Regions from separate parts of the Nocardia sp. NPDC058176 genome, predicted to be linked through region 4. Evidence: riboswitches for the same ligand, from Rfam matches in the RefSeq annotation. Region 4 holds a riboswitch; each other region holds the start of a gene.
What was found. Region 4 has a riboswitch for S-adenosylmethionine ahead of ACFVVM_RS16075 (rhodanese-like domain-containing protein). Riboswitches for the same ligand answer to the same signal wherever they lie in the genome.

Region 1 (5,302 bases), on a different contig from region 4:
GGGTGCCGCGGTCGCGGATGGCCTGCGGCACCTGGGCGGCGATGGCGTCGACCTTGTCCACCCGCAGCCTGGCCTCCTGGGCGGGGGAGAGGTCGTAGGTGGTCTCGCCGGCCTGCACGGTGGTGGCCGATTCGGGCTCGGCGGTGCAGCCTGCCGTCAACAGCGTGGCCGCCGCGACGATGCCGATCAGGGTGGAGAGCTTCATCAGTGTCGAAACCTGTTCGTGGAAGGGATGTTCAGCGGACGCGGGACAGGAACGCCTGCGTGCGCGGGTGTTCGGGGTGGTCGAGGACGGTGGCGGCGTCGCCGCGTTCGACGATCACGCCCTCGTCGAGGAACACGACCGTGTCGGCGACCTCGCGGGCGAAACCGATCTCGTGGGTGACGATCACCAGCGCGGTGCCGCCGTGCGCGAGATCGCGGATGACGGCGAGGACCTCGCCGACCAGTTCCGGATCCAGCGCCGAGGTCGGCTCGTCGAACAGGATCAGTCGCGGTTTCAGCGCCAGCGCCCGCGCGATGGCCACGCGCTGCTGCTGACCGCCCGACAGCCTGCGCGGATAGGCGTCGGCGTAATCGGCCAGGCCGACCCGGGCCAGCAGCTTCTCGGCCTCGGCGACCACCTCGGCGCGCTTGCGCCGCTGGGCCGAGACGGGCGCGAGCACGATGTTGTCGAGCACGGTCAGATTCGGGAACAGGTTGAACTGCTGGAACACGAACCCGATGTGGCTGCGCTGGGCGCGCACGGCGTGGTCGGGCAGCGGGCGCAGGACGTTGCCGCGCTGCCGGTAACCGATCAGCTCGCCGTCGATGTGCACGGTGCCCGCGTCCTGGGCCTCCAGATGGTTGAGCACCCGCAGCAGCGTGGACTTGCCCGAGCCGGACGGCCCGATCAGCGCCACCACCTCACCGGCGCGCACCGCGAGGTCGACCCCGCGCAGCACCTCGGTGCCGTTGTAGGACTTGCGAATGCCCCTGGCCTGCACCGCGGCGGTCATCGGGTGGCTCCTCGGGGAGGCGCGGTGTGCGCGGCGATCTCGGTGACCTTGGCGCGGACCCGCTGCCACGGTGTCGGCGGCAGCTGACGCTGCGCGCCCTTGGCGTAGTGCCGTTCGATGTAGTACTGGACGATCGACAGGATCGTGGTGAGCACGATGTACCAGACGGTGGCCACCATCAGCAGCGGCACCACCCGGCCGTTGCGGCCGAAGACCACCTGCACCTGGTAGAACAGCTCCGCGATCGCCATCACCGACACGATCGAGGTGCCCTTGAACAGCCCGATCACCTCGTTGGCCGCGTTCGGCAGGATCGAGCGCATCGCCTGCGGCAACACCACCGTGCGGAACTGGCGCCACTTCGGGATGCCGAGCGCGGCGGCCGCGTCGAGCTGACCCTGGTCGACAGCGAGCAGTCCGGCCCGGATCAGCTCGGCCGAATAGGCCGCCTGGTGCAGCGCCAGCCCGATCACCGCGGCGGTGAACCCGCTGATCACGCCGTTGACCTCGAAGTCGAAGAAGGCCGGGCCGAACGGGATGCCCACCGACAGCCGCTGATACAGGTAGGCGATGTTGAACCAGAACAGCAGCTGCACGATCAGCGGGATCGAGCGGAACGCCCAGATGTAGGTCCAGGCGATCACCCGCAGCACCGGATTGTTCGACACCCGGCCGATCGCCAGGAGTGTGCCGAGCGCGAAGCCGAGCACCGTGCCCCACAGGGTCAGTTCGAGTGTCACCTGCAGGGCGGCCAGCACCGAGGGTGCCGTGAAGTACTGCGCGAACGTGCCCCAGTCCCAGCCGGGATTGGTGATCAGTCCGTGGGCGAACTGCGCCACCAGGATCAGCGCGATCGCGCCGACCACCCAGCGCCACGGATGCCAGGCTCCGGCGATGCGGGGCAGCCCGGATTCGTCGGGTCCTTCGGGCGAAACACTCGCCTGCTCGGGGCGCGCGGGGTTCGCGGCGCCGGAAACGGCAGACGCGGTCATGGGTAGATCTCCTCCATCGAACCCGGCAGAAGCACCCACACCCGGAAACGGGCGGGTTGCTGCGACGTCGTCGAGCCAGGTCTCTCGGTCGCTCTGGATGGTTGTGCTCGGGCTGCTGACCCGAGCTGAACCAGCATGTGGCACAGGCGGGATCGTTCACAACGGTAAAAGTCAGCGTGAGCGCAGAGCTTGGGCGCGCGGTTCGCACGGTGCATACTTCGCGGCGACAGGGTGGGGACCGGGCCGAACACGTGTGCCCGCCACGCCGTGTTCATCGGCTGGATCTGCGCTTTTCCGGAGTACCGTCGGCCTTCTGAGTGTCGACGATGAGGAGTTGCGCCGTGATCGTGTCGCGTCGTTCCACCGCACTGACCTCGCTGACGGCCTGCGCCGCCGCGCTGTTGCTGGCCGTGCCGCCCGCGGCCGCCGAGCCCGCCGCCACGGTCACGACGCCCGCGGTCACCAGGGACGCGCCGACGACACCCGCCGCCGGTCCCGGTGACCTGCTCGCCGCCTACCAGACTGTGGTCGACACGCTGAAAGCGTTGGGTGTCGAGCCGTTCCTGTACCCCACGGCGGCCCTGAACTGCTCCGGTGACGGCCTCGGCATCGTCCCCGCCGTCGCGGGCGCGGTACCCGGCCCCTGGCCTGCCAACACCCTGCCGATCCCCGGCCTCGACCTCACCGCCGTGAAATCAGGGCAGACCCTGTTCACCTTCCTGCCCTACGGCATGGCCGCCGACACCCCCGCCACCGAGACCGCGGGCATGCAGGTGGCCTGGCTCAACCTCAGCAGCGGCCGCGGCGGCATGGCCTCGATGGGCCCGATCGCCGACATCGTCGGCGCCATGGTCCCGCCCGAGGTGCCCGTCGAACTGCGCCCGCTCGCCGAGGCCGCCATCCGCGACTTCCTCTTCGCCGCCATCCCGGTCGGCGGCGTCCGCGCGGTCCCCGTCGACACCGGCCGCGGCACCGTCCTGGCCGCCGTCTTCGGCACCGCCGACAACGCGGGCCGCTCCTGCTTCTTCTTCCCGACCATCGGCATCACCGAAGTCCCCTGACCGCGAGTCGACGCACCCACCGTGCAGCCTCGATCGCCCTGACGGCGTTGGACCGTTGATCACCAGGCGTCCAGGTGGGCATCGGCCGAGAAGAAGCCGCCACCAGTGCCTGGCGATCAACGGTCCAGGCCGCAGCGTCAGCGCGGGGCGGCTTCGGTGGGGCAGCTCAGGCGTGTTTGGCCGTGCGGCGGTCGGGGGTGACCAAGGGGCGTTGCTTCCAGCGGAGGCGGCCGGTGCGGTGGCGGTGGTGGGAGCGCACCCACAAGGTGAGGTAGTGGCCGACGCCGATCGGGTGGGCCAGGGCCGAAGTGAGGTCGGCGCGGGTGGGGGAGCTGCGGGTCTCGGTGCTGCGGGCGAGGATTCGGCCGGTGACGGCGGCGAGGTAGCCGAGCAGGCCGGCGCGGCGGGTGCGGCCGCGGCCGAGGATCGCGGCCAGCGGGGGAATCCAGTAGGCGAGGGCGACGAACAGGCCGACGGCCGCGCCCGCGTCGAGTCGACCGCCGTAGGCCGACCACAGCCAGCGCGTGTAGCCGTCGGTGAGTTCGGTGGCGCCGGTGTACATCCGGGTGCGGGCCGAGGGGCCCGCGGTCACCAGTGCCGTGCGATGTCCCGCCCGGCGGACGGCCCTGGCCAGATCGAGGTCCTCGGTGGCGCTGGCCGCGACCGCGCCGTGCCCACCGGCGGCCCGGTAGGCCTCGGCGTCGACGGCGAGGAACTGTCCGCACGCCACCGCGGTGGACGGGCGCAGGCTGTGATTGGCGGGACCCAGCGGCAGGGTCGAGGCCCACGACCAGGCCAGCAGTGGCTGGACCAGGGCTTCGGTGACCGAGCCCGCCTCCTGCACGGGCCACGCCGACACCACCCCGGCCTCGCGTTTGCGCAGCTCGGTGACGGCCGCGGCGATCGCTTGCGGGGTCAGTCGTACATCGGCGTCGACGAAAACCAGTGCCGCGTCATCGGTTCGGGCGGCCAGACGCGCACACGCGGCGGCCTTGCCGGTCCAGCCCGGGGCCGGGTGGGCGGCCGAGCGCAGCACGGTGAAGCGGTCGTCGCCGCCGATCGCGGCCAGTGCGGCTTCGTAGGTGCCGTCGGTGGAGGCGTCGTCGAGGATCAGCACCCGCAGGCGCGGCACCCCGGTCTGGGCGCGCAGGTCGGCGATGAGGTCGGGCAGTCGCTCGGCTTCGTCGCGGGCGGGTACACATACGGTGACCGGCTCGATCACGCCGGACACCTGGCGCGGCAGGGTGCGCAGGGTGACCAGGTTGTAGGCGGCGGTGGTCGCGCCGAGCGCGGCCAGACCGGTGCCGGCCCAGGTCAGGTAGCGCCCGGCCGCGCCCATGTCAACGGCCCAGCCTGCGACTGGTGATCTCGCGCCACATCTCCGAGGGGGAGAATCCGCCGCGCGGCGCGTTCGGCGGGCCGGGATTGCGGTCGCGGAAGGCCAGCCCGGCGACCAACGCGGCCACCGCCAGAGTGATACCGCCGACGATGCCCGCCCAGCCCGCGAACGAGCGGGTGTTCGGGTCCGCGTACTTGACCTCGGCGCGCAGGGTCGAGCTCTCCCCGGCCGGCAGCTTCCACAGCACGGTGTTGTCGCCCTCACGGGTGCCGTTGGTGGTGGCGACGCGGGCCGGGAACGCGATGGAGAACTGCACATCGGACCCGTTCGGCGGCACCGACTCCAGGTCGACGCGCCCGGTCAGGCTCACCAGATCGCCGGAGCGCTGGAACTCGAGGGTGAACATGCCCTGCGTCTGATCCGACAGGCTGCCGAGCTGGCCGACCTCGCCGAAGGACAGATCATCGAAGAACACCTGGGTGCCGAGGTACCCGTCCTGGTTGTACGTCTCGACCCGGACCTTGGCCGCCAGCTGATCGGGCGCCTTCAGCTGCGGGCCCTTGTCCTCGGGCCCGGTCGGCACCACCGCGGCCACGATCCGCCCCGACACCCGGTCGTTGGACGACACGCCCATCGACACCTGGACGCGCAGGCACCCGGTCAGCGCGGGCACCAGCAGTGCCAGCAGCACGGCGACGGCCGCGAGTCGCCGCCCGGGCGCACGGCGACGCGAGGAGGGAGTGGGCATGTCGGCGACGGGACTCGGCTGCACGGTTGACATCGTGCCAGGCCCCGGCCCGAGAACCCACCCGACGGGCCCACCTACCCGTCCCGACCCACCTCGAACAGGCCATTCGCCCCCGATCCGGCGACCGATCGGCGCGTCACCACCGATCTCCCCGGTTGTCACAC
Region 2 (5,302 bases), 100 kb from region 4:
CGAGGCCGTCGTCGCCGACAAGCCGGAGAAGGCCGCCCCCGCGGGCGACCCGACCGGTGGCATGGGCGGCATGGACTTCTGATCCCCCGGATCAGCTAGTTCCCGCAAGTCACGAAAGCCGACCTACCCCGGTAGGTCGGCTTTCGGCATTCCGCCGAACAACACGAACAACTGAACTAGTTTCGAACTAGGTGTAGCGTGGTGGTATGGCCACACGCACCTTCCCGTTCTCGACCCTGATCAACAAGCAGACGAGTGTCTTTCCCGCTCTCGCCGACGCCGAGGTCATCCTCGAGCGCCGGGATGCCGAGAACCTGGTGCTGATGCGGTCGGAGCGGTTCGACGCGATGGTCAAGGGTCTCGGCCTCGCCGCGCGCTCGCTCGCGATCATCGCGAAGGCCAATCGCCCGCTCGCCGAAGAAGTATTCGCCGAGGAACTCCCGTGGCTGACATGGCTTCCGGCGGAGGCCCGCCCCGAATGCATTCGTGAGCTCCTCGAACACCTCCTCGCAGGAGCCGAAACCGGTCTCCTACTACCCTTTTCCCGGGCATTGAAGGAGTGGCAGTCGACCGCGGAGATCTACTCCGACCCGGAGTTGGCTCGCCGCCTGCGCGGACCGTTCGACACCGAGGACTCGACAGTGTTGCCACGCCCCGGCGGTGCGGATGCCTGAGTCGCTGCGGCGAGGTGATGAGGTCCGCCGCCCGACCGGGTGGGTCGTTCGTGCCGTCGACCTGCGTGCAGCCAAAGGGTGGACGCAGCTGGTGAGCCAGGCGCAGGCCAACGCCGACCGCGCCTGGATCGCGATAACCACCGACCCGCGCTGTCGTGACGACCCAGCACGTCAGCATCCACTGAAATACGACTTGAGCCGAGTGAAGGTCGACGGATCCGATTGCGAGCAATGGCAGTTCGAGGTCACCGGCGGCGGTCGACTCTGGTACGCGATCGATGACGAGAACCGCACGTTGTGGATCACCCACGCCGGCACCGGTCACCCGAAACAGACCGACCGCCGAAGGTAGGGCGGAGGTCGCTAGCCCACTGGGGTGAGGCGGAGGCGTTCGGCGAGTTCGTTGAAGATGTAGAAGTTGGGGATGGTGCTCACGGGGGTGAGGGAGCGCCAGGTGCCTGCGGTTTTGATGCGGATGTGGCCGCTGCGGGCGTCGATGAGGTGGATGTTGTCCCAGGGGAAGGATTCGGCGCGGAAGGTGAGGGCGTCGAGGGAGAGGGACAGTTCGCCGAAGGTGACGGTGTCGCCGTTGTCGATGGCGGCGACGGCGGCGGGGAGCTGGGTCGCGGTGACGGCGGATTGGATGGCGCGGGCCCATTCGCGGGCGCGGGCGAAACCCTCTTCGTCGATGGTGGCCTCGACGCCGCCGGGGCCGCTCAGCTGCAGCAGGTAGGTGACCGCGACGGTGTCGTGGAAGGGAATGGTCTCCTGGCGCACTTCGGTGCTGTCCCAGCGGAATCCGGCGACCCGCTGACCGGAGCGATACACGGTGACACCGTGATCGAACAGGTCGATTCGCGCGGCCCGGTTCTGCCGGTTGATCATGCCGCGCCGGAACGCGAGCAGGACCGGCAGCGCGGCGATGGCGAGCAGCGAGACGCCGCCCTGCCAGGCGCCGACGGCGGTGCAGATCACGCCGATCACGGCGATACTGCCCGCGACGATGCCGCAGCCGCGCACGAAGGTGTCGTCGGCCGGGGTGGCGAGGAAGGTGTCACGGTGCGCGCCGAGGTGCTGATACTCCGCCATGAGGTGTATCAGTTGGGTCAGTGGCACGGTGTGCCGGGCTTCGGTCGCGTCCTCCGGCCTGTTCGGAGTGATCACTCGTCCCTCCATGAGGCGTCTTTCATTCGCGGCGAAGCGTATGCGAACCGGGGGGATATCGCCACTGCAATGCCGGGATTCGAGCGGGGAGATCCGGGCAACGACCGGCCGGAACGCCCTCCGTGCCCCGGCGCGACCGGCGACCGTCCTCGGCGAGCGCCACCTCCGGCACCCCTGCGCGGCATCGGCCCATGTCATCGCTCCCGGATAGGCTGGATCGCGTGCTGTTCGTGGATGAAGGTGTGCGCGAGGGCCCGGCGATCGTGTTCGTGCACGGTATCGCGGGCTCGCCCGACTGGTTCGCCGCTGTCGCCGAGCGGCTGTCCGGTGACTTCCGGGTGATCCGGGTGGACGTCCGCGACCAGCGCGACGATTTCGGCGTGTCGGCCAGGACCGCCCCGGTCGCGGAGCTGCTCGACGAACTCGCCGTGTCCGAGGTGACCGTGGTCGGCCATTCCTTCGGCGCCGAGATCGCGCTGGAGCTGGCCACGAGTTCGGACCGCGTGGCCCGCGCGGTGGTGGTCGGCCAGGGTCCGGACTACCGGCAGGCCCGGATTCCCGCGGCGGCGAAGTGGGTGGTGCGCCCGTCATCGGTGCGCCTGGCCCAGCGGTGGGCGCCGGCGCCGGTGGTCCGGTTGTGCCTGCGGAGTTCGTTCGCGCCGGGTTTCCGCTACGAATCCTCGCCCGGCCTCGCGGATTCGGTGGTGCGTGACTTTCGCGGCACGGTCCCGGCCGCCCTCGCCTACACCGCGGGCGCGCGGGCCGACGACCTCGCGGCCCATCCGCTCGACGCCCGCGTGGCCGAACTCGACCTTCCGGTACTTGTCGTGCACGGCCGCCGCGACCACCTCTACGATCACGTCTCGACGCTGGCCAGATACGCCGCGGCGGGCGCGCGCACGCACTTGGTCGAGCATGCGGGGCACGCGCCCCAGGTCGAGCAGCCCGATGAATTCGTCACCGTGCTGCGGGAGTTCCTGCGCGACTGAAGAAGCCCGCCGGAAGGATCCGGCGGGCTCGCGGGCGAAGTGTCCTAGCGTTCGGCGGCGGCCTTCACCCTGGCCAGCGTTTCCCGCATGCCCGAGACCAGGTTCGCCTCGAACTGCTGCTCACCACCGAGCGCGACATTGATCATGCCGCGCACCGGCGCGGGCACGCCCTTGGGCGCGACCACGCGGGATTCGGTGACGCGGGTGCCGGTGGCGGTGGGCTCGAGTTCGTAGCTCCACACGGTGCGGTTCTCGTTCATCTGGAACGCGAACACCTGGTTCGGCTCGAAGCGCACGATGCGCGAGGTGGTCGGCCAGATCTTCCAGCCGTCCTTGTTGATGTTGAGGGTGAACGTCCCGGTCCGGACGCCGCCGAGTGCGATCATCTTCCGCGTGGTCGGACTGAACTCGGAGATCCGCCCCAGATCGGTGAGCACCGACCACACCTGCGCCGGCGACGCGGCGATTTCGATACTGGCTTCGAGATTTTTCGGCAACGTTGCCTCCGGGAATGTGTGACGGTCGGTCACGCACAGCATATGCACTGGTGAGCGGGCCTTCCTCCGCCCCTGGTCGGATTTTTTCACCATGGTCGCAATTCTGGTCAAAATTATTGCGCCCGAATAGGTTTCGATGGACGGTCACGAGTTCCAGCATCGAGCCCCGGCTTGCTGGGCGGCAACCCTCCATTGGCGGCGGGGTGCTCCGGGTGACGACCGGATGGCGGGGACGATCCCGCCATAAGCGTCCTTTTCTGGAGGGTCTATCCATGTCTGTAGTCCAACTCGACGCCACCCGTGCCCCGGAAACGATCGCGACGACCTTCGTCGTGGTCGCCGACCGGTTCCTCGGGATTTCCAAGGATGATCGGGTGCATACCGTGTCGGGCCTGGTCGCGCTGCTACGCAGCGGACGGTTCCACGCGGCCGATGCGGAACTGGCCGTCCATCTGGGGCAGGGCATCACCCGCCACGATCTCGACTACCTCGAGCACGTGGCGGCCATTCACGCACCGCAGGCGCGGTTGCGGGTGGTCGGCGAGATCGCCGAACCGGCCCGCAGGCACCACGTGCACAAATATCAGGACTCCAATGTCCTGCTGGCGGGCCTGGTCAGGGAGGACGAGAACCTCTTCCGCGCCGACCTGCGCCTCGACGGCGACAACGAACTGCTGCTCGACCACCAGACCGGTGAGCACGTGCAGGGCATCGTGGTGATCGAGGCCGTGCGTCAGCTGTTCCTCGCCGCGTTCGAACTCGAGTACGGCGTCCGCAGGCCGCAGGAGCACTTCTACATCGTCTGGAACAACGTGGACCTGAAATTCGGTTCCTTCCTGTTCCCGCTGCCCGCGACCCTGCACGCCCAGCTCACGCCGGTCTCGGTGGACGATCCGGGCAAGTTGCAGTTCCTGATCGAGACCGAGGTCCGCCAGTTCGGCAAGCCGGTCGCGAGCTCGCGCATCGAGTTCGCCGCACTGCCCAACGAGCGGATCTCCCAGATCGAGCGGGCCAAGGCGGCCAAGGCGGTCGACGCGTACCTGGCGGCCTCGGCATGAGCGGAGCTGCGTTCTTCGATGTGGACGAGACCGTGATCACGGTCAAGTCCATGTTCACCTTCCTGCGCTTCTGGCTCGCCGAGAACGGTGACGACGGCAGCGAGTACGCGCGCATCACCGACGATCTCAAGGCGCGGGCGAGTGCGGGTGGCCCGCGCGAAGAGATCAACCGCGAGTACTACCGGGCCTATCGCGGCGTCGAGTACGCCGCGCTCGAGGCGGCCGGGCAGCGCTGGTTCGCCGAGTTCGTCGCCGAGGGGGCCGCGTTCTACGCCGAGGCCGTGCGGGCCTTGCGCGAGCACAAGGCCGCGGGGGTGCGCACGGTCCTGCTGTCGGGATCGTTCGCCCCGGCGATCGCGCCGGTCGCCGCGGCGGTCGGTGCCGACCACGTCATCGCCACCGAACCGCTGCTCGACGAGCACGGCGTGCTCACCGGTGAGGTGCGCAGGCCGATGATCGGCGCGGCCAAGGGCGAGGCGGTGGTGGCGTACCTGCGCGAGCACGGGATCAGCGCGAACGACACCTGGGGCTACGGCGACCACGGCACCGACCTGCCGTTCCTGTGGTTGGTCGCCCGGCCCGCCTATCGCGGCGAGGACCCGAAGCTGGTCGCGGCCGCGCGCAGCGGCACCTGGCGCCACCTCGGTGATCGGCTCGGCGATGCGCAGGGCAACGAGTTCTCCGATGACCGAAAGGTGGCGTCGGTATGGTGAAGCGTCGCTACGAGCTGACCCCGACCACCCAGGGTCCGCTGTATCCGCCGAGCGAGATCGTGGACGCGGCAGGGGATTTCATCGTCGTCGGGTTCCTGAACGAGGAAGCTCCCGATGGTTCGGTGACCCGGCGGTGGGGTAGTGCGATCGTCGCGGCCGACACCCCGCTGCCGCCGTTCGGCGAGAACCTGCCCTACCGGGTGGTCC
Region 3 (5,302 bases), on a different contig from region 4:
GTCGCCGAGTTCGAGCATGCCGGTGACCGGGGGCAGGGTGTGCAGGTCGACGCCCTTGCCGATCTTGGCGCCCAGCGCGCGGGCGAACGGGACCATCAGCGGTGCGCCGGACAGGCTTTCGGCGCCGCTGGCCTCGGACAGGCGGACCGCGGCCCACAATCTGAGGTGGACCCAGGAGCCGCGTGGATACGAACCCGGCCGTAGCCCGGCCAGCAGGATGCGAGCGCCTGCCACGCACAGCGTCATCCGGCCGATCGGCGAGATGAACAGGACGAAGGCCAGCACGATCCACCACCACGACAGGCGGGGCAGCCACGGCAGCGAACCCGACCAGGCGGCGATGCCGGAGACCACGGTCAGCCAGGTGACCCATTGCAGGCCGGTCAGGGTGGTCAGCGGGATCGTGGCCAGGACCTGGGCGAGCTGGGCGCGGCGGGGAGTCGGGGCGACCACGCGTTTGTCGACGGCCGCGACCGGCGCGCTGCCGTCGAGCAGCTCGACCAGCGAGCCGAGCCGGGGGTGATCGTAGAGATCGGCAACCGTGACGTGCGGGAACCGTTCGCGCAGCGCGCCGACCAGCTGGGCCGCGGCCAGCGAGCCGCCGCCGAGATCGAAGAAGTCGGCGCTCAGATCGGTGGCCTCGGCGCCGAGGATGGCGTCCCAGAGCCCGGCCACCCAGGCCGCGGTGCCGCCGAGACCGGAGTCGGATGTCTCCTCGGTGCTCGGCAGCGGCCAGGGCAGCGCGTCGCGGTCGACCTTGCCGGAGGTGCGGGTCGGCAGGTCGGCGACGATCGCCAGGCGCGGCACCAGCGGGGCCGGAAGTTGTTCGGCCAGAATCTCTCTGGCCTTCTTCACGTCGAAATCGGGTCCGGCGCCGGTGAGGTAGCCGACCAGGATCTTGTTGCCCGCCTTGGTGGTCCGGATCGCGGCGGCCGCGCCGCTGATGCCGGGAAGGTGCTGCAGGGCGTTGTCGAGCTCGCCGAGTTCGATGCGGCGGCCGCCGATCTTGATCTGGTCGTCGGCGCGGCCGAGGAAGATCAGGCCCTCGCGGTCGTTGCGCACCAGATCGCCACTGCGGTAGGCGCGTTCCCAGCCCAGCGAGGGCAGCGGGGCGTACTTCTCGGCGTCCTTGGCCGGATCGAGGTAGCGGGCCAGGCCGACGCCGCCGATCACGAGTTCACCCGACTCGCCCTCGGGCACGGGATTGCCCTGCGGGTCGACGACGGTGAGATCCCAGCCGTCCAGCGGCAGGCCGATCCGGATCGGCATCCCGCCGTCGAGCAGCGCGGCGCAGGCGACGACGGTGGCCTCGGTGGGGCCGTAGGTGTTCCACACCTCGCGCTCGACGCCGCCCGCGAGACGTTCGGCCAGCTCCGGCGGCACCGCCTCGCCGCCGAAGATCAACAGCCGCACCGACTCCAGCGCCTCGGCGGGCCAGGTCGCGGCCAGGGTCGGCACGGTGGAGACGATGCTGATCTCGCGGCGCATCAGCCAGGGGCCCAGGTCGGCGCCGGTGCGGACCAGGTCACGCGGGGCGGGGACCAGGCAGGCGCCGTGCCGCCAGGCCAGCCACATCTCCTCGCAGGAGGCGTCGAAGGCCACCGAGAGACCGGCGAGCACACGGTCGCCGGGGCCGATCGGGGCGCGCTGGAGGAACAGCCGGGCCTCGGCGTCGACGAAGGCGGCGGCGTTGCGATGGGTGACCGCAACGCCTTTCGGGGTACCGGTGGAGCCGGAGGTGAAGATGATCCAGGCGTCGTCGGCGGGGGTGGGCAGGGTGTTCCAGTCCGAGACGTCGGTGCGGCCCGCCGCGGCGGTGGCCGACTCGATGCCGTCGCCGGTGGCGATCGCGCTCACTCGCGCCTCGCCGAAGACCAGTTTGGCCCGTTCCTCCGGGTCGTCGGCGTCGACGGGGACATAGGCGGCGCCGCAGTAGAGCACGGCCAGGATCGTCACGTAGAGCGCGGCGCTGCCGGAGGGCATCCGCACGCCGACCCGGTCGCCGGGGCGAACGCCCGCCGCGGTCAGCTCGGTCATCCTGGACTCGATCGCGGCGATCAGTTCCAGGTAGCTGAGCACGACCGTGCCGTCGTCGATGGCAGGCGCGTCGGGATGGGCGAGTGCGGTGCTGGTCAGGATGTCGACCAGGGTGCGCGGCGGTGCGGCGAGGTCGGCGCGCAGCAGCGGATCGCGCAACGTCCCCGTCGCGGCCTCGGTGCGTGGCTCGAGCATGGCGATCGGTCCACCTCTCATCGGTTGACCCCCATCGGTGGTGTCTGTTGTTTCACGGCCGGGTTACCAGGGGGCAAACGGGATGGTCACCGGATGCCAACGGTACTCGCCGGATGGTGTGGCCCACGGCAACCGCGGGCGGGCGTCGTCGCGGGATCACGACGCCGCGGGCGGCGGCTCGTCGAGTGCGGTGCGGGCCAGCCGGTGCAGGGCGGCCTGCTCGTCGGCGTCCAGTGGCGCCAGGACGCGGGCGGTGGCCTCGGCGATGATCTTGTCGGTGCGCTTGCACTGCTTGCGTCCGGCCTCGGTGATCCGCAGCCGGTACTTGCGCCGGTCCTTGCCGTCGCGGGTGCGTTCGACCAGGTCGGCGCGCTCGAGCGCGTCGATGAGGCGGACCACTTCGCTGCGGTCGATGCCGAGCGCGTCGCCCACCTTCTTCTGGGTGAGGTCGGCGTTCTCCGCGATGAAGGTGAGTACCCAGTGATCGCGCAGTGGGATGCCGATCTCGGCGTGCAGTGCCTTGGTGAGCCGTCCGAGCGCGTACACCGGGTAGCGCGGCAGGCCGCGGACGGAGTTCGTGTTCGTGGACATGTCGGCCACCCTAGCAAATAGTGGGGGAAATCAATCATTTGGGATGTCCATGATCGGGAGTGTCGACTGTTTCGGTGGATGTGGTAGAGGGGCAATTCGGTGGCAATCCGGCCGGGTGCGCACCGTCACGTGCGGTGTGTTCGCCAGAAGATGTTGCGGTGCAAGGGATTCCGGGCGGTCGGTTCCGGCTCGCCGAAAGGTGGTTGACATCCTCGGCGCTCGTCTGTCACTCTCGATGCAGGTCACGAGTACCAGCGACAAGCCCCGGCTAGCTGGTCGGCAACCCTCCTCCGCGGTGGGGTGCTCCGGGTGACGACCAGGCCGCCGTCCGCTGTGGGCGCGGCAAGCGCGGACTCTTGCACCCATTTCGGGAACGAGTCCCTGAGCCGACGGGATACTCCTGATGACTGCTGTGATCGACCCCACCTGTGCCCTGGCGACCGTCTCCGGCGCCGACCTCCAGGTTCCGCTCGTGCAGGGCGGCACCAGCACCTACGCCAACTTCGACTATGCCGCGAGCGCACCCGCGTTGCGGCAGGTCACCGACCGGATCTCGCAGCTGCTGCCGTACTACGCCAGCGTGCACCGCGGCGCCGGCTACGCCTCGCGGATCTCCACCGAGTGCTACGAGGCCTCGCGCGGCGCCGTCGCCCGGTTCCTCGACGCCGCCGACGACCAGGTCGTCGTGTTCACCCGCAACACCACCGACTCGCTGAACCTGCTGGCCGGATGCGTGCCGGGGGAGACCGTGGTCCTCGACATCGAGCACCACGCCAACTTCCTGCCGTGGACCGCGCACGGGCGCCGCGTCGTCGAGGCCGCCGACACCGTCGAGGAGACGATCCGGCGGGTCGTCGCCGAACTGTGCAGCAAGCCCGCCGCGCTGCTCGCGATCACCGGGGCGTCCAATGTCACCGGTGAGGTGCTGCCGCTGGAGCGCCTGGCCACCATCGCCCACCTGTGCGGTGCGCGGATCCTCGTCGACGCCGCCCAGCTGGCGCCGCATCGCCGGATCTCCCTGCGCGAGACCGGCATCGACTACCTCGCCTTCTCCGGGCACAAGCTGTACGCGCCGTTCGGCGCCGGTGTGCTCGTCGGCCGACGGGACTGGCTGGACGCGGGCGAGCCGCATCTGGCCGGCGGTGGTGCGGTGCGCGAAGTCGGTGTGGCGCAGGTCGAATGGGCGCCCGCGCCGCAGCGGCACGAGGCCGGATCGCCGAATGTGCTCGGCGCGGCCGCCATCGCCGCCGCCTGTGACGCGCTGGCCGCGTTCGATCCCGCCGAACTCATCGAGCACGAACGCTTCCTGGCCGATCGCCTGCGCGACGGGCTCACCGCGATTCCCGGGGTCTCGCTGGTCAACATCTGGTCCGACAGCGCCGATTCCGTCGGGATCGTCGCCTTCACCGTCACCGACCACGCCCCCGGCAAGGTCGCCGCCTACCTCTCCGCCGAACACGCCATCGGCGTCCGCGACGGCCGCTTCTGCGCCCACCCCCTGCTCGCGAGCCTCGGCCTCGACGCCGCCCTGCGCGCCAGCATCGGCCTCGGCACCACCGCCGCCGATGTGGACCGGTTGATCGGCGCCATCGCGACGTTTGTCGAATCCGGTCCCTCGTGGGAGTACGCCACCACCGACGGTCTGTGGAATCCGACCCCCGAAACCCGCCCCCTCACCGCCGATTCGCCCGCGGGCGCGGCACCCTGCCTGATCGGCTGAACGGGTGAGGCCTCGGCGTCGTCGTGAGTTCGGCGTCGGCTGACCCCGGGCCACTGTGGATCCAAACGAATCTTGGCCGCTGAGAGGTGTTCTCGGCGGTCGAGTTCGTTCAGCGGGCAAGTGGCACGATGTCCTGACGATTCGGGCTCGCCCGTCGCGAATTTGCAGGTTTAGAACCATGCTGAATGGGTAACGCACGTCGGGTCGGTCGCGATCAAACCCCTATAGCTTGCTCGTCCACTCAAGGGGAGATTGTGACTCGACCGATTCAGTCGCCCGATCCATGGGCTCGCCCGCCCCGGCAGCCGGACAAGAAGCGGCGCTGGCCCGTTGTTGCCGGGATCGGCGCGGCCGGTGTGGTCGGACTCCTCGTTGGCGTCGGAGTCGGTGAAGAGGAGTCCTCGGTCGCCCAAACCACGACGATCACGTTGGTCGAAACCGTCACTGCCACATCGGCACCGACGACCACCTCCACCGACCCGGCCACGCCGACGGCCGAACCGACACCGACCGCCGAGGTGACACCGACCGCCACCGAGGACTTCCCGGTAGCGCCGCTGGCCCCGCCGGTACCGACCACGACCATCGTCGCGCCACCGCCGCCACCGGTCATCCTGCCCGCGCCGACCACAACCGTGCCCGCCCCACGCGTCGCCGAGGTTCCCCCACCCGCCCCCAGTGCCTACTACCCGAACTGCGCCGCGGCCCGCGCCGCCGGAGCCGCGCCGCTGTACGCGGGCGAACCCGGCTATCGCTCCG
Region 4 (5,302 bases):
CCTGATCAGTACCTTGGAAAGACGCGCTGACCACGGCGCCACCGCGAACATCGAAGCGCTCCATGCGCTTTCGATAATCCGCGATGACATAGGGGTCGGGTAGGTAGCCTTCGTTCTCGATCAGCGGGTACCGCGGATCGATGATGTGGACGTGGGCATCGAACACCTGTACAGAATGCCTCGAGTTCGGCGGAAACGGAGAGTCCGAACCCACGTCCCGCCTTACGCCTTGTTGGGCTCGGACGCGCGGAGCATGTCCTCGCGCTCGACGACCTTGACGCGTTCGCGGCCCTCGGGCTCGCCGAGGGCGCGCTCGTGGGCGTCGAGGCGGTACCAGCCCGCCCAGGTGGTGAACGGAATGCCCTTGCCCTCGAGGAACTCGGTGACGGCGTCGAGCTCGGGCTTGGCCGGGGGCGCGAAGTCCTTGGCGTCGTCGAGCAGGCAGGCGATGGTCTCGTTGGCGTCGCCCTTGGTGTGACCGATCAGACCGACCGGGCCGCGCTTGATCCAGCCGGTGACGTAGGTGGCGGGCATGAAGCGCGCCGCGCCCTCGGCGGTGTCGTCGGAGATCACGCGACCGGCCTCGTTGGGCACCGTGCCCGCCTGATCGTCGAACGGCAGCTGGGTCACGTTCTGCGACAGGTAACCGACCGCGCGGTAGACGGCCTGGATGTCCCACTCGCGGAACTCGCCGGTGCCCTTGACGTTGCCGGTCCCGTCGAGCTGGGTGCGCTCGGTCTTGAGGCCGACGACCTTGCCGTCCTCACCGAGGATCTCCGAAGGCGACTCGAAGAAGTGCAGGAACAGCTTGTGCGGGCGGTCGCCCTGATCGCGGATCGCCCACTGCTCGAGGGTGTTGGCGACCATGTCGACCTGCTTGGAGTTGCGGCGCGCCGCCTCCGAGCCCTCGTCGTAGTCGATGTCCTCGGGGTCGACGATCACCTCGATGGTCGGCGAGTGGTCGAGTTCGCGCAGCTCGAGCGGGGTGAACTTGGCCTGCGCCGGGCCGCGACGGCCGAAGACGTGCACCTCGACGGCCTTGTTGGCCTTGAGCCCGTTGTAGACGTTCGGCGGGATCTCGGTCGGCAGCAGCTCGTCACCGGTCTTGGCCAGCACGCGCGCCACGTCCAGGGCCACGTTGCCGACACCGAGCACCGCGACCTTCTCCGCGTCCAGCGGCCACGAGCGCGGCACGTCCGGGTGCCCGTCGTACCAGGAGACGAAGTCGGCGGCGCCGTAGGAGCCGTCCAGGTCGATGCCGGGGATCGGCAGCGCGCGGTCGGCGTTGGCACCGGTCGAGAAGATCACCGCGTCGTAGAACTGACGCAGGTCGTCGAGGTTGATGTCGGTGCCGTAGTCGATGTTGCCGAGCAGGCGCACCTGCTCCTTGTCGAGGACCTTGTGCAGGGCGGTGATGATGCCCTTGATCCGCGGATGGTCGGGGGCGACGCCGTAGCGGATCAGACCGAACGGCGCGGGCATGCGCTCGTAGAGGTCGATCGACACCTCGGCATCGGACTTCATCAACGCGTCGGCGGCGTAGATACCGGCCGGGCCCGCGCCCACGATCGCAATGCGAAGCGGGCGGGTCGCTGCACTCTGTTCGGTCATTTTCTACGCGCACCCTTTGGTCGAGAACTGTTGACGGCGTCAATTCAGCTTAGGCTAACTTGACTATCCGGCTGCTGGCAGCTGCCATCGACGTCGGCAGCAGGCCGCACGACGGCGATTCTATCTGCGGCGTTGTGGCCGCCCGGCGCGCGGTGTGGTTGTCGGTGCCGGGTCTGTCAGGATTACAGCATGAACGATGAGCAAACAGGCTCGGATGACCAGCCCATCGTGGTGGATCAGACCGACAAGCGTTCCATCGTCCCCTTCGTCGCGGCGGCGGTGGTGGCGATCGTGGTGCTCATCGGCATCGTGCTCGGTGGGCTGCTCTCACCCGCTGAGAAAAATGTCACAGAGGCCGACCGCCTCGCGGCCGCCGTCACCAACTATATCGACGCGCGCTCGCGCAGCGACTCGCGTCCGCCGCCGGGTGTCGCCTGCCCCGGCTTCGACGAGCAGAAATCCGGCCTCACCGAGCGGCTCGGCGGCCCGGAATCGGCTGTGTCGATCGACAAGAGGGGTTTCGAGAACCCGACCGTCAACGGTGACAAAGCCAAGATCGACGCGACCGTCCAGATCGACGGCAACGAGGCGACGAGCACCTGGACACTGACCCGCGTCGATGGCGACTGGTTGGTCTGCACCTTCTGAACTGTTTGACACGGTGACCTGTGGCGAGGCAATCTCAGATCGCAAGGTCATGAGTGCCAGCGTCAAGCCCCGGCTCGCTGGTCGGCAACCCTCCTCCGCGGTGGGGTGCTCCGGGTGACGACCTGGCCGCGCGCCGGATTCCCGCCGCGGCAAGAGCGGATTCAGTAGGAGGCGACATGACTTACGCTGGCGACATCACCCCCGAGAAGGCCTGGGAGATCCTGACCGAGCACCCCGGCGCGGTGCTGGTCGACGTGCGGACCCAGGGCGAATGGGACCGGATCGGCATCCCCGACACCAGCTCCATCGAGCGCCCGGCCCACTTCATCGAATGGGTCGACGGCACCGGTACCCGTAATCCGGAGTTCGGCGCGCAGCTCGAGCAGGCGCTGGCCGGGCGCCCCGACGACGCTCCCGTGGTGTTCCTGTGTCGCTCCGGACAGCGATCCATCGGCGCGGCGACCGTGGCGACCGCCGCGGGCATCGCCCCGTCCTACAACGTGCTCGACGGTTTCGAGGGCGGCCCCGACGCGTTCGGGCAGCGCGGCAGCGTCGGCTGGCGCGCCGTCGGCCTGCCGTGGCGTCAGGCATAAGGGAGAACAGCATGATCACCGGTGGTTCGTTCGACAAGCCACTGCCCGAGGGCGTCGGCCCCGCCACCCTCGGTGTCCGCGGCGGTCTGCGCCGTTCCGGTTTCGAGGAGACCTCCGAGGCGCTGTACCTGACCTCCGGATTCGTCTACGAGAGCGCCGAGGCCGCCGAGGCCGCGTTCACCGGCGAGGTCGAGCACTTCGTCTACTCCCGCTACGGCAATCCGACCGTGTCCATGTTCGAGGAGCGCATCCGCCTGCTCGACGGCGCCGAAGCGGCCTTCGCGACCGCCTCGGGCATGTCCGCGGTGTTCACCGCGCTGGGCGCGCTGCTGAAGGCGGGCGACCGGCTCGTCGCCGCGCGCAGCCTGTTCGGCTCCTGCTTCGTGGTGTGCAACGAGATCCTGCCGCGCTGGGGCGTCGAGACCGTCTTCGTCGACGGTGACGACCTCGAGCAGTGGGAGCAGGCGCTCTCGGTGCCCACCCAGGCCGTCTTCTTCGAGACCCCCGCCAACCCGATGCAGACCCTGGTCGATGTCCGCAAGGTCACCGAGCTGGCGCACGCCGCGGGCGCGAAGGTGGTGCTGGACAACGTCTTCGCCACGCCCCTGCTGCAGCGCGGCTTCGAACTCGGTGCCGATGTGGTCGTCTACTCCGGCACCAAGCACATCGACGGCCAGGGCCGCGTCCTCGGCGGCGCCATCCTGGGCGACCAGGACTACATCGACGGTCCGGTCAAGACCCTGATGCGCCACACCGGCCCCGCCCTGAGCCCGTTCAACGCCTGGACCCTGCTCAAGGGCCTGGAAACCATGCCGCTGCGCGTGCGTCAGTCCACTGCCTCCGCGCTGAAGGTCGCCGAGTTCCTGGAGACCAGCAAGTCGGTGAACTGGGTGAAATACCCATTCCTGGAATCACATCCGCAGCACGCCCTGGCCACCGAGCAGATGTCCGGCGGCGGCACCGTCGTCACCTTCGAACTCGCCGGCGACGACGGCAAGAAGCGCGCCTTCGAGGTCCTCAACCGCCTCCGCATCATCGACATCTCCAACAACCTCGGCGACGCGAAGACCCTGATCACCCACCCCGCCACCACAACTCACCGAGCCATGGGCCCCGAGGGTCGCGCCTCGATCGGCCTGAGCGACGGCGTCGTCCGCATCTCCATCGGCCTCGAGGACCTCGAAGACCTCCTCGCCGACCTCGACCACGCACTGAGTTGACGCCAGCGGGCGGTTGCCTGACCCGGCAACCGCCCCTGACCAACTTCGCTTACAGCACAGCGTCTTTCGTCTCCGCCAGCGCCCACGTGCAGATCAGGCTGACGACGCCGAGCGCTGCGAGCATCACACCGATCGCGATGCTGCCGTACGCCGCGGCGAGTGGTGTGGCGATCAGGGGCGGGATCGCGCCGCCCAGTACCCCGGCCAGGTTGTAGCCGAGACCGGCGCCCGTGTAGCGGTATCGGGTGTGGAACAGCTCGGGAAGCAGTGCGCCGCACGGGCCGTAGGCGATGCCGAAGATGGCGAGTGTGATCGCCACGCCGATCGCGAACGCGACGGGTGAACCGGTGTCGATCAATGGGAACAGTGCGAGCGACCAGACGATGGCCGCCGCGCACGACACCATGATCACCACGCGGCGCCCGATCCGGTCGGAGTAGAGCGCCGACACGATCGTCGTCGCACCGAAGACCACGGCGGAGCCGACACCGACCAGCAGGACGAAGGGCCGGTCGTGGCCGAGGGTCTTGGTCCCGTAGCTCGTGAGGTAGGCGGTGCCCATGTAGAACATGGCGAACAGCATCGCGATCGAACCCGCCGCGAGCAGGATCTCCTTGCGCTGTTCCTGCCAGGCGTCGAGGAACGGCAGCCGCTTCGGTGCTGTCGTCTCATGCTTCTGCTGCGCGCGGAACACCGGAGTCTCTTCGATGGCAAGGCGCATGTAGAGGCCGATCGCGACGAGCACGATCGAGAGGATGAACGGAATTCGCCACCCGTAGTCGAGGAACGCGCCATCGGTGTCGCCGAGGACGGCACCGGTGATCAAGAAGGTGCCGCACGACAACAAGAAGGCGATCGCGGGCCCGATCTGCGGGAAGAGCGCGTATTTCCCGCGCTGGCCCGGTGGTGCGTATTCGGCGGTGAGCAGGGTGGCGCCCGCCCATTCGCCGCCGACCGCGAAGCCCTGGCAGAACCGCAGCAGCACAAGCAGTATCGGCGCCGCGACACCGATCGTGCTCGCGCCGGGCAGCAGCCCGATGAGCAGGGTGGAGAAGCCCATCAGCAGCAGCGTCGAGATGAGGGTCTTCTTCCGGCCGATCCGATCGCCGAAATGGCCGAACAGCATCGAACCGGCAGGTCGAGCGATGAAGGCGACGGCGAAGGTCGCGAACGACGCGACCGTTCCGGCAGTCGCCCCCAGTGCCGGGAAGAACACGGTCGGAAACACCA

Region 1: another riboswitch for S-adenosylmethionine. It lies ahead of ACFVVM_RS27805 (amino acid ABC transporter permease); the one in region 4 lies ahead of ACFVVM_RS16075 (rhodanese-like domain-containing protein).
Region 2: another riboswitch for S-adenosylmethionine. It lies ahead of ACFVVM_RS15540 (AfsA-related hotdog domain-containing protein); the one in region 4 lies ahead of ACFVVM_RS16075 (rhodanese-like domain-containing protein).
Region 3: another riboswitch for S-adenosylmethionine. It lies ahead of ACFVVM_RS23245 (aminotransferase class V-fold PLP-dependent enzyme); the one in region 4 lies ahead of ACFVVM_RS16075 (rhodanese-like domain-containing protein).

The regions. Positions count from the first base shown of each region.
Region 1 is NZ_JBHVVA010000006.1:269,858-275,159, forward strand. Features, by position in the region: gene ACFVVM_RS27795 (ABC transporter substrate-binding protein) at 1-205, opposite strand, end outside; gene ACFVVM_RS27800 (amino acid ABC transporter ATP-binding protein) at 237-998, opposite strand; gene ACFVVM_RS27805 (amino acid ABC transporter permease) at 995-1,990, opposite strand; SAM riboswitch class I at 2,001-2,094, opposite strand; gene ACFVVM_RS27810 (hypothetical protein) at 2,332-3,051, shown strand; gene ACFVVM_RS27815 (glycosyltransferase) at 3,218-4,390, opposite strand; gene ACFVVM_RS27820 (LppM family (lipo)protein) at 4,392-5,138, opposite strand.
Region 2 is NZ_JBHVVA010000002.1:651,120-656,421, reverse strand. Features, by position in the region: gene groL (chaperonin GroEL) at 1-82, shown strand, start outside; gene ACFVVM_RS15565 (hypothetical protein) at 207-674, shown strand; gene ACFVVM_RS15560 (hypothetical protein) at 667-1,026, shown strand; gene ACFVVM_RS15555 (DUF6585 family protein) at 1,038-1,838, opposite strand; gene ACFVVM_RS15550 (alpha/beta fold hydrolase) at 2,060-2,827, shown strand; gene ACFVVM_RS15545 (SRPBCC family protein) at 2,872-3,324, opposite strand; SAM riboswitch class IV at 3,467-3,580, shown strand; gene ACFVVM_RS15540 (AfsA-related hotdog domain-containing protein) at 3,597-4,382, shown strand; gene ACFVVM_RS15535 (HAD family hydrolase) at 4,379-5,095, shown strand; gene ACFVVM_RS15530 (hypothetical protein) at 5,089-5,302, shown strand, end outside.
Region 3 is NZ_JBHVVA010000004.1:417,641-422,942, forward strand. Features, by position in the region: gene ACFVVM_RS23235 (Pls/PosA family non-ribosomal peptide synthetase) at 1-2,232, opposite strand, end outside; gene ACFVVM_RS23240 (MarR family winged helix-turn-helix transcriptional regulator) at 2,389-2,823, opposite strand; SAM riboswitch class IV at 3,064-3,178, shown strand; gene ACFVVM_RS23245 (aminotransferase class V-fold PLP-dependent enzyme) at 3,227-4,543, shown strand; gene ACFVVM_RS23250 (excalibur calcium-binding domain-containing protein) at 4,798-5,302, shown strand, end outside.
Region 4 is NZ_JBHVVA010000002.1:753,523-758,824, reverse strand. Features, by position in the region: gene ACFVVM_RS16090 (amidohydrolase family protein) at 1-166, opposite strand, end outside; gene ACFVVM_RS16085 (FAD-dependent oxidoreductase) at 223-1,611, opposite strand; gene ACFVVM_RS16080 (hypothetical protein) at 1,744-2,259, shown strand; SAM riboswitch class IV at 2,305-2,421, shown strand; gene ACFVVM_RS16075 (rhodanese-like domain-containing protein) at 2,436-2,852, shown strand; gene ACFVVM_RS16070 (O-succinylhomoserine sulfhydrylase) at 2,864-4,072, shown strand; gene ACFVVM_RS16065 (MFS transporter) at 4,122-5,302, opposite strand, start outside.